DNA from 3 places in the Candidatus Clostridium radicumherbarum genome. Region 1 is predicted to be linked to each of the others. Evidence: riboswitches for the same ligand, from Rfam matches in the RefSeq annotation. Region 1 holds a riboswitch; each other region holds the start of a gene.
The links. A riboswitch is a leader RNA that binds a small molecule or an ion and turns the genes downstream of it on or off. The one in region 1 is predicted to bind cyclic di-GMP.
Positions count from the first base shown of each region.

Region 2: another riboswitch for cyclic di-GMP. It lies ahead of ACJDUH_RS18335 (Ig-like domain-containing protein); the one in region 1 lies ahead of ACJDUH_RS01875 (3-oxoacyl-[acyl-carrier-protein] synthase III C-terminal domain-containing protein).
Region 3: another riboswitch for cyclic di-GMP. It lies ahead of ACJDUH_RS00310 (peptidoglycan-binding protein); the one in region 1 lies ahead of ACJDUH_RS01875 (3-oxoacyl-[acyl-carrier-protein] synthase III C-terminal domain-containing protein).

Region 1 is NZ_JBJHZY010000001.1:383,238-386,520, forward strand. Features, by position in the region: gene ACJDUH_RS01860 (zf-HC2 domain-containing protein) at 1-835, shown strand, start outside; gene ACJDUH_RS01865 (YkuS family protein) at 1,015-1,281, shown strand; gene ACJDUH_RS01870 (hypothetical protein) at 1,325-1,561, shown strand; cyclic di-GMP riboswitch class I at 1,564-1,651, shown strand; gene ACJDUH_RS01875 (3-oxoacyl-[acyl-carrier-protein] synthase III C-terminal domain-containing protein) at 1,870-2,874, shown strand; gene ACJDUH_RS01880 (methyl-accepting chemotaxis protein) at 2,868-3,283, shown strand, end outside.
Region 2 is NZ_JBJHZY010000005.1:150,907-154,189, reverse strand. Features, by position in the region: gene ACJDUH_RS18340 (leucine-rich repeat protein) at 1-1,003, shown strand, start outside; cyclic di-GMP riboswitch class II at 1,497-1,580, shown strand; gene ACJDUH_RS18335 (Ig-like domain-containing protein) at 1,611-3,283, shown strand, end outside.
Region 3 is NZ_JBJHZY010000001.1:39,252-42,534, reverse strand. Features, by position in the region: gene ACJDUH_RS00310 (peptidoglycan-binding protein) at 1-1,486, opposite strand, end outside; cyclic di-GMP riboswitch class I at 1,556-1,640, opposite strand; gene pfkB (1-phosphofructokinase) at 1,827-2,756, opposite strand; gene ACJDUH_RS00300 (DeoR/GlpR family DNA-binding transcription regulator) at 2,750-3,283, opposite strand, start outside.

The sequences.
Region 1 (3,283 bases):
ATTTTTTATTATGGATACTAAGAAATTAAAGGATAGTTTAGATAAATTGAATACTCTAGCGGAAGTTTATACAAAGTATAACAAATTTCTTGAAGAGATTAAGTATCTCTCCGATGATCAACTTAAAGCTAGAATAAGCTTTGTTATAGGAGAGCAGGCTAAGGATATAAGCTTAACAAAACTGCCAGATCTTATTTATAGTTTTAGAATGCTTGGCATGGATGAGGTTTCCTATCTTGGTGAGATAGATGCAGTGACAGGTGAAGTGTTAGCAATAAGGGGTGGCACACCAACTTTAAAGGGAGATTTAATCGAAGTAGATAAAGCCAAGAAAAAAATAAGGGACCTAACCTTAAGAAATCTAGGAGAGGGATTTGACGTTAATGTTGAATACCTTGGTGTAAATGTTAATTTTCAATCTAATTCAGATGCGAAAGTATACTGTTTTAAGCTTCAGCCTACCTTCAAAGGATATAATATTTTTATTCAATATAATGTTATGCTTGATGCTAGAAGCAATACTATATACAATTATTCAACTCTGATATTAAGGGGGAATATTCCCATAGCAGGGGATAGGCCATTGAAAGCTGACGAGAAGTATAACCCAGAGGAAGCTCTGAAGAATTTAGCTGCAGATGATATTAATAAGGAGTTATTTAAATATAAAGACACTTATTTTATAAAGTCTATGTTTACAGGTGAGTATGTACTTGTTCATTATTATGAAGAAATGGTAGATACAAAAAAGGCAAATCCCAGAAAGCTGTATATAAATACTGAGACAGGAAAAGAAGAGTGGGTTGCATTTGCAGATGGGACAGTAACTTATTAGTTATTGTGATTTAATGGAATACTTACTATGACATAAAGCTTGTAATATCAATAGCTAACGAGGGATTAGGAGAACGCAAGCTAAATGATGTAATGAAGGTGCTATTAATAAAATTTTCTGAGAAAGTTCTATGCATATGATAACATCTTGAGGATAAAATAAGCTTGAGGTGATTACATATGAAAAAAATAGGCGTAGAAATAGGGTTGTCTATGATAGCAGATTATTTAAGTAGTCAAGGCTATCAAGTACAAATGCTAAGCGAAGGTATGGAGAACAATGTAAGCAAGATTCAAAATCTAGACGCAATTGTTGTATCAGATATAAATTCTGATATGATGGGTTACAGTGACACTTCTACAAAGGTTCCTGTAATCAATGCAAGCGGGATAACCCCTGAGGAAGTAAAGAAATTAATAGACAGCAAGGCTACCGGAACTAAGTGATAAACAAGATAATTGTCGGTTAAAGGTATATGGCATAGGAGTTATGCTATATACCTTTAATCTATATCGTCTTCAAAATGAATTTAAAACCATAGATGTCGGTGAGGAAAAAAGTGATGGAAGCCTTACAAATGGACTTGAAGAGTATCTTCCAGTTCTTCAACATAGAAGCACCAGTGACGTTATTTTAAGAAACTATATTACTGGTTTAAAGTTATTTAATAATTATTTTGATTTCATGGAAAATTGTGTTATAATATGTATTGTATTGAAGAAATAGCGTGCCGATAATAGCAAACTTGTCGAAAGGCAGGGACGCAAAGCTATGGGTCTAAGGGATGTATAATCCTATGATTGCCAGGTTGCCGAAGTATGAAATATAGAATGCCAAAGGCGACGCATAATCAAGTCTTCTTTGGTATTTTTTGAGCCTTTTTTGTGCTTCCATAAAATACTCGGCGGATTTTATATAAAGATGGAGGTGAGTCTATAGCAACATCGTAGACAAGAAGTTTACATCCTTTAAAGTATCTAAGGATACAAAATCTGCAAACAGGAACAAAGAGTAAAATTTGGAGGCGATTAATAATGTTTAAAAATGTATACATTGAAGGAATAGGGAGCTACCATCCTAGAAAAATAGTTGGTAACGACTATTATGTTAATCACTTTAAAAAATACGGCATGGAAGAATATGCAATTGGCTTAATGGAGAAGGTTGGGAGAGAGAAAAGAACTCTAGCGGATGAAAATGAGACAAGCATTACAATGGCCGGTGAAGCTGCAAAGAAGGCTATCAAAAATGCGAAGCTAGAAGCAAAGGATATCGACGCAATTATTTCAGTTTCAGATACTCCAGAATTCCTGACTCCATGCTGTGCACTAATATTAAAGAATATGCTGCAAGCTGATAAAGTAACAAATGTATTTGATATAAATAATGACTGCATAGGAATGATTACAGGTATAGACATAGCAACAAAATATTTAAAAACTGACAAGAAGTACAAGAGAATTCTTGTAGTAGGATCGATGCACATAAGTCCTTTTGCCAAGGAAGATGATTTAGTTGTTTATGGGTGTATTTCAGATGGAGCAGCTGCTGTAGTATTAGTGGTAAAAGAAGAGGAAGAAGAAAGAGGATTTTTAGGATCCAGAATGTATACTGATGATACATATAATGAAACTATTAGGTTTCCTGCATGCGGTCTATCTAACATAGCTAATAACGATATAGATCCAGAGGATAAGAAGATGGAGTGGAATCCTTTTGATTTTGGCTTCCTTTCAGAAAAGTGGTCTGAACTAATAATTGGATTGCTAAAAGAATATGGGTACTCCGAATCAGATGTAACACATTACTTCATGTCTCAGTTTTCTAAATTTGATGTAGAATTAACTATGGAAAAATTGGGAGCTTCAAATGACCAAGCAATCTTTATTGGGAATAAGTATGGTTATACAGGTTGCGCAAGTCCAATTATGGCTTTGGATGATAGATTAAAGAGAGAAGAATTTAACAAGGATGATATTTCTATATTCTGCTCAGTGGCCGGTGGTTACACTATGGCAGCATTATTATATAAATGGTAAAAATAAAAAAGTTAGAAAAACTAAGGAGAAAGCCTATGAATATTCCTGTAAATATAATAGTTGATTATCAGAAGAGAACACTTAAGTTTGTTTTGATTATCTACTCAATAAGTGCTTGCTTAGCGGGTGGACTATTTTCAGTTATGAAATTAATTGGCTTATATAGCGAAATGAAATGGACTCCTATTTTAATACTGGTAGGATTGATTTTAGTTGAGCTGCTCACCTTTTTTGTTATGTATAAAGCTGCCATAAAGGATGAGAAGAATTGGAATAAGAAATTGATTATGATAAAGGCAGTTATATTACTGATTTCTTATGTTAACTATATGTATCTCACATTTTTAGTACCTTCAAAGGAACTATGGATAAGTGTTTTTTACTTTGTAATTCTTGGTGCTATGTTCTT
Region 2 (3,283 bases), on a different contig from region 1:
ATCAGCCATAGGAAAAGGCGCAGCTACAATAACTGTTAAGACTATTGAAGGTGGATACATTGCTAACTGCATTGTTAACGTAGTTGATAGAAATATAGAAGTTTTATCATTAATAGGAAGCAGCAGATATGATACAGCTGTCAAGTTAAGTCAAAGTCAATTTAGTACTACAGATACTATAATAATTGTAAATGGAGGAGCTATGGCAGATGGATTAGGGGCTACACCACTAGCTAAATACAAGAATGCTCCACTGCTACTGACAGAAACAAACTCTCTTACGGATTCAACTATAAATGAGATAAAGAGATTAAAAGCTAAGAAAGCTATTATAGTAGGGGGAACTGGTGTAGTTAGTGATAATGTAAAATTTGAGATTCAAGCTTTAGGATTAACTGTTGAAAGAATCAGTGGAAGTGATAGATATAGTACATCTTTAGAGGTTGCAAAATATATAGACAAGAATTGTTATAATGTAAGCAAAATAGTTATAAGCAATGGCTATGGTGAAGCTGATGCTTTATCCATTGCACCTGCTGCAGGTAGAGATAATATGCCTATAATATTGGTGGAAAAAGACAATATTTCAACAGCTACTTATAGCTGGCTAAGTTCAAAGAATATAGAGAATGCATACATTATAGGTGGCACTGGAGTAGTATCTAATAATGTACTTAATAGTATTGATGTAATTGTTTCCGGAGATATAAGAAATAACAGACTAGGTGGAAAAAATAGATTTGAAACAAACTCATTAGTTATAGATAAGTTTTATGGAAGCGTTATAGATAAGACTTATATAGCAAAGGGATATGAGCTTATAGATGCTTTATCAGCAGGATCAATTGCAGCAATTAATACTTCTCCAGTAGTACTGTCAGACAATGATTTAGATACGAGTCAAAAAGCAGTAATTGGTAAAAGATATGGTAATATTATAATAAGGACTGGTGGAGGGATTTCAAACACCGCTGTAGATTCATTAATACAATGTCTACAATAAAATAATATTTAAGTTTAAACTTGAAAATAAAGTGAATGTAGGAACACGTAAAAGGTATACAAAAATTCAAAAATAAAACGGGGAACCTCATTTATTAGTAGTTATGGAGAGTCTTACTACTAATAGATGAGGTTTTTAAACTATATTTACAATTAGATGTCCGTATTTGAAATATATTGTTGAAATTTATATTATTACAATTATTGAGAATTAATGGAATATTCAGTATAATTGTATTTAAAACAGCTTGACTTATATTATTTGGCTAGTTAGAGCCTCTACTATAGATTAGAAATCAACAAATTAGATAAAGGTTTGCTTTCTTTGTAGAAAATTATTATAAATTTATCTTGAGATTCTAATATTGTATAGCTTAGCAAGCTGAATGTAAATACAAGCTATGATATTACAAAGATGGAGGTGATTTTGCATAATATTAGACTTTTATCTCTAATACTGCTGATAAGAAACTAATGCTCGTGTAGGAAGTTTCTTAAATTAGGGGAGCTGAGAAGTGCGGTCTGTATCTGGACACTTGGGCCTCATGGAGCTAATAGTGTAACCTCCCCTCTTAAAAAACAAAATTATTTTAAGAGGAGAAAATTTTATGAACAAGAAAAAACTTATTTCAATTTTTACAGCCTTGGCAATGACCGCAAGTTTATATACACCTACCTTTGCTGCTAATGATAATCCACCACCACCAAATATTGAACTTGCTGCTTCTGAACAGAGTGGTAATGTTGTTAAGGCTGCTCAAGGAGCAACTGTGAATTTTTCTATCAAAGTGTCAATCCCAAGTGGTTATAATTTATCATCAACAGTAACGGTGAATACAAACTACCACATTACCAAATCAGGTACTCCTACGTCATCTGTACCTTCATCTGCTTTAACATTTAATACTAATACTGATACCACGCAAACTGTGGCTGCCACTGTAACTGTGGACAATGATGTACCTGTTGGAAATGTAGTTATTCCAATTACTGTAATAATTACTAATGCAAATCCCAATAGTGGTAAGGCTCAAATTGTTAATAATATAGTAGATATTTTTACTGTAAATGTCCAAGCAGGAGATACGACAGCGCCAGTAGTAACTATTTCAGCTCCAATAAACAATGGTTACTACAATGCAACAACATTACCAAATTCACCTATATATAGTGTTGATGAAGCAAATAAACACACTGAGGAAATTACTGGATGGGATACTACTGAAGGTACGCATACAGTTACCGTAACATCAACTGATGCCGCAGGTAATATAGGCAGTGCAAGTGCTATATATACAGTTGATAAAACTGCTCCAACAATATCAACTGCTATAGTTGATGGAGGAATTTATAATGCAGACACTCTGAAAGGTATAATTCAGAATGGTGGAGGAAAATACTATACTGTTCAAGATGCTAATCTTGACCCTAGCCAAGTATCTGCATCAGATTTAACTTATACAGAAGGGGATTATACAGCTACAATTACCGCTACAGATAAGGCTGGTAATTCTACAACCAAGAATATTAATTATACAATTGATAATACTGCACCATCTATATCCTTTAATTTTGATGATAATGGATTCTATAATTCTACATTTAAGGGTTTTAATCCATATTTTAATATTAAGGATGCACATCTTGACGAAAATTCTGTGAATGCACCTGCTCTTAATTTAGAAGAAGATAATCACAGTGTCACAGTGAGTGCGTCAGATTTAGCAGGAAACTCAAATAGTGCATCTGCTTCCTATACAGTGGATGATACTGCTCCAACTGTAACTATCAAACTGGACTCTGATAAGTTTTACAATAAAGCAGCCTTAGATACACTGGGAGATTACTACACAGCATATGATATCAATCTACTTAAAGTTGAGGCTTCTTCTTTGGAAAAGAGCACAGATGGTACACATTCAGCCACTGTAACTGCTGTAGACAAAGCAGGTAATATTACTATAAAGGCTAGCAGCTATACTGTAGACAATACTAAACCTGTAATTACATTTAATAAAGAGCTTGTAAATGGAGGGTTCTATAAATCAAGTGCATTAAAAGACATTAAGGATAGCTTCTTTACTGCAACAGATGCTCATTTAGATTTAAGTAGTGTTACTGTAGTGTCTTTAAATTTAACAGAAGGAACACATACGGTATCAGTATCAGCTAAAGACCTGGCAGGAAATGAGGAAACAAAAGATATTACTTACACTATCGATGACACCGCACCTGAAGTCAACTTTAATATTAAAGATGGAAGTTTCTTAACTACAAAGAG
Region 3 (3,283 bases), 340 kb from region 1:
CAGGATTGTTATATTCAGATGTGATTTCAACATAAGGTGCAGCTTGGCACCAGTTATTACTAACACCACCAGAGAAAGTTTCTGGTGGATCGTTATCATTTTCTGTTTTAATAGTTACACCATTATTTGGAGCACCTAATGCCCATTTTTGCACTAAGCTTGTTATGTTCCAAACTACTGGTTGAGGACTGCTTTTTGTTGCATTACCAGAAACAGACTGCGTATCAACCTTAGTATATTCCATTGGTCTATTGCTCCAGCTCATGCCAACTAAATCCACTGGTTGGTCCAAGCTGCAAAGCTGAATATTTCTTGCAGCATCTGTTCCAGTTGTATATCTATATAAAGTTAAAGTAGCTGAAACTATTTTCTTGTCTTGAGTTATATTCACTGGAAATTTTAAATATGATTGGGTATGTCCCAAACCACCCGGTACTTTAGACAATTCCCCAGTTTCATTACCTACATATAAGAAGCCATTCCCAAAATATCTTTCACTAGGGTTGGATTCCTCAACGTGAGTTGATTGTATGTTAGTTATTGCTTCAATATCTGGATCCACTTTTACTGGATAAGCTCTTTCCTTATCTTGAAGCCATTCCTTATTTGCTGTTACAGTAATAATGTCTTTACCGAAGAGCTTCTTATCTAGATGAATTTGAAGATCAGTATTAACTTTTCCTGCGGCATCTGTCATTATAGGTGCATTTATAATGAATAGAGGCTTGTCATTATCCTTTGCATAAGCCGCTATTGTATTTGACTCTTCTTTTAATGTCAAACCTTTTGCTGATATATAATATTTAAATTCATTTTTATCCACATAGTGATTTAGTATTATATCTTCCTTTAAACTCGTGTTCTGTACTGTATATTGATAGTCTATACCTTCAAATACATCATTAAAAAGTATAGCGTTTTCATTTACTGCACTTTTACTAAAGTCGCCCTCATAAGGGTATAGGGTTAGGGAATATCCGTCCTTGCTCATGGTTACCCCATTATCCTTATCCATTAAGGCAGGAAGGGTAGTCGTAAAGTCATTAGCTTTATTTTCATAGTATTCTGTACTACTTTTTCCTTTTCCTACAAGAGTATTATCTATATCTTGAAGGTTCCCATTTTTATCTTTGTAATGTATTTTATCAAGATATACCTCTGTTACGTCATGGTTTGCATCAAGCTTATAGGTTTTACTATTCTCTGTTCTCTTTTCTAACTTTTCCTTGTCTTTACTGTAATTCGATTTTATTTGTGCTTTGTTTACCTGTGGTTTTCTAAGAGCTTTCACCGCTTTAGAAGTGTCCTGCGGCAATACATTAACCTTATCTGTATTTTGATTTATGTCCTTTCCATAGTATTCACCCTTTACAGGAATGCTTGCTATGGTGTTTGCAGCAGCTGCAAATACAGTGCTGCTTGAATTGAGAAAGAATAAGAAAGTAAGCAAGATACTTAAACCTCTTATTCGATTTTGTTTTTTCATGATAACCCCCTGATTAATTCCATAGACAAAGGCAAAGACGTGATATTAGAAATGAAAAATAGGTTCCATTTAGGCAGCCCGGCTGTCATAGGATTTCTCCTTTAGACCCGCAGCTTTGCGTCTTTATCTTTCGATAAATTTGCCATTTTCTATGTTAATTTGTTAAATTATTGAATAAATTGTCAACTTTTAGAGCATTAACTATATGTTAACATAAATTAGTAAAAATATAAATACTTTTTATTTAATTCCATTTCTTATAATAAAAGGACTTGTGAAACTACACTAAAAAATAGTTCACAAGTCCTTATAAATATTACTTAAATATACAATTATTAATCTATATATGCCTAATCTTAACCTTTTGTACTAATTTATTTACTTCCTCTAATGAACAAGCCTCTGTCCCTTCCGTTTCAACAGATGCCGCTCCGCAGGCATTGGCAAAGGCAAGTGTTTCTTCATCACTTAAGCTGTTTATTAAGCTGTAAACAAGGGCAGCTACCATGGAATCTCCTGCTCCAACAGTGCTTTTTACATTTACCTTTAAGCCTTCACAGGAATTTATACCAGCTTTAGTAACATAAATGGCTCCTTTTTCCCCTAAGGATACCAACACCTTTTTCACCCCGGTTTCAATAAGCTGCTTTGCTGCATTAATTACTGTTTCCTCATCTTCCTTTTGAAAGTCCATTAACTTTTGAAGTTCATGGATATTTGGTTTTATTAAATCAGGTTTCTCCTTTAATCCATGCTTTAAAAGCTCTCCATCTGCATCAAGTACTGTAACAGCGCCCTTCTTTTTTGCAAGCTTTATTAGTTTTCCATAAATGTCTATAGGAATGGAAGCGCTTACTCCCCCAGAAAGCACCACAATGTCACCTTTACTACAAAGTGCTTCAAATTTTTCTAAAAAACAGTTTAATTCTTCATTAGTTATTTCTGGGCCTGCCTCATTTATATCAGTATAAACCTTGTTTATTGAATCCACTACCTTTGTGTTTGTCCTTGTACTTCCTTCTATATGAACAAAGCTTGTGTCAATTTTTCGTTTCTTAAGTTCATCCTGAAAATAATTCTCCCAAACCCCGCCTAAAAAGCCTGTGCAGACCGAATCAATATTAAAATTTTTCAATACCTTAGAAACATTAATACCTTTGCCCCCAATATCATATCTGATGCTTCCTGCTCTATTTACTATGCCTAAATTAAAATTGTCAATGGTTAAAGTCTTATCTAATGCAGGATTAAGAGTAACTGTAATTACCATAATTCTTCATTCCCTTTCTTAATAATTTCAACTCCTATGTCTTTATATTCCTTAACAACATTTTCATTTAAATCAGAATTTGTAATTATTAAATCGACGGCCGTAACTGGACCTATTACTGCAAAGCTTACTTGATTAAACTTGGAGCTGTCAGCGGCTAATATAACCTTGCCGGCTGCCTTCATCATTTCCCTTTTCATATGAGCTTCCAGAAGATTAGGAGTAGTAATACCTTCTTTAATAGATATGCCATTTGCCCCAATAAAGGCCTTATCCACTTTAAAATTCTTTAATACCCCTTCTGAAATTGGTCCAACTAAAGCTCTTGTAGTTATTCTAAAGGCTCCCCCAGTTACAATAATCTCTATATCGTTTCTATTAGAAAGCTCTGAGGCAATATCTATGGAATTTGTTATTACAGTAATATTCTTAGCTTTAATACACTTTGCCAGCTGCAGTGTTGTAGTTCCTGAATCCAGTATTATTGTATCTCCATCCTCAATCATGGCTGCAGCTATTTTACCAAT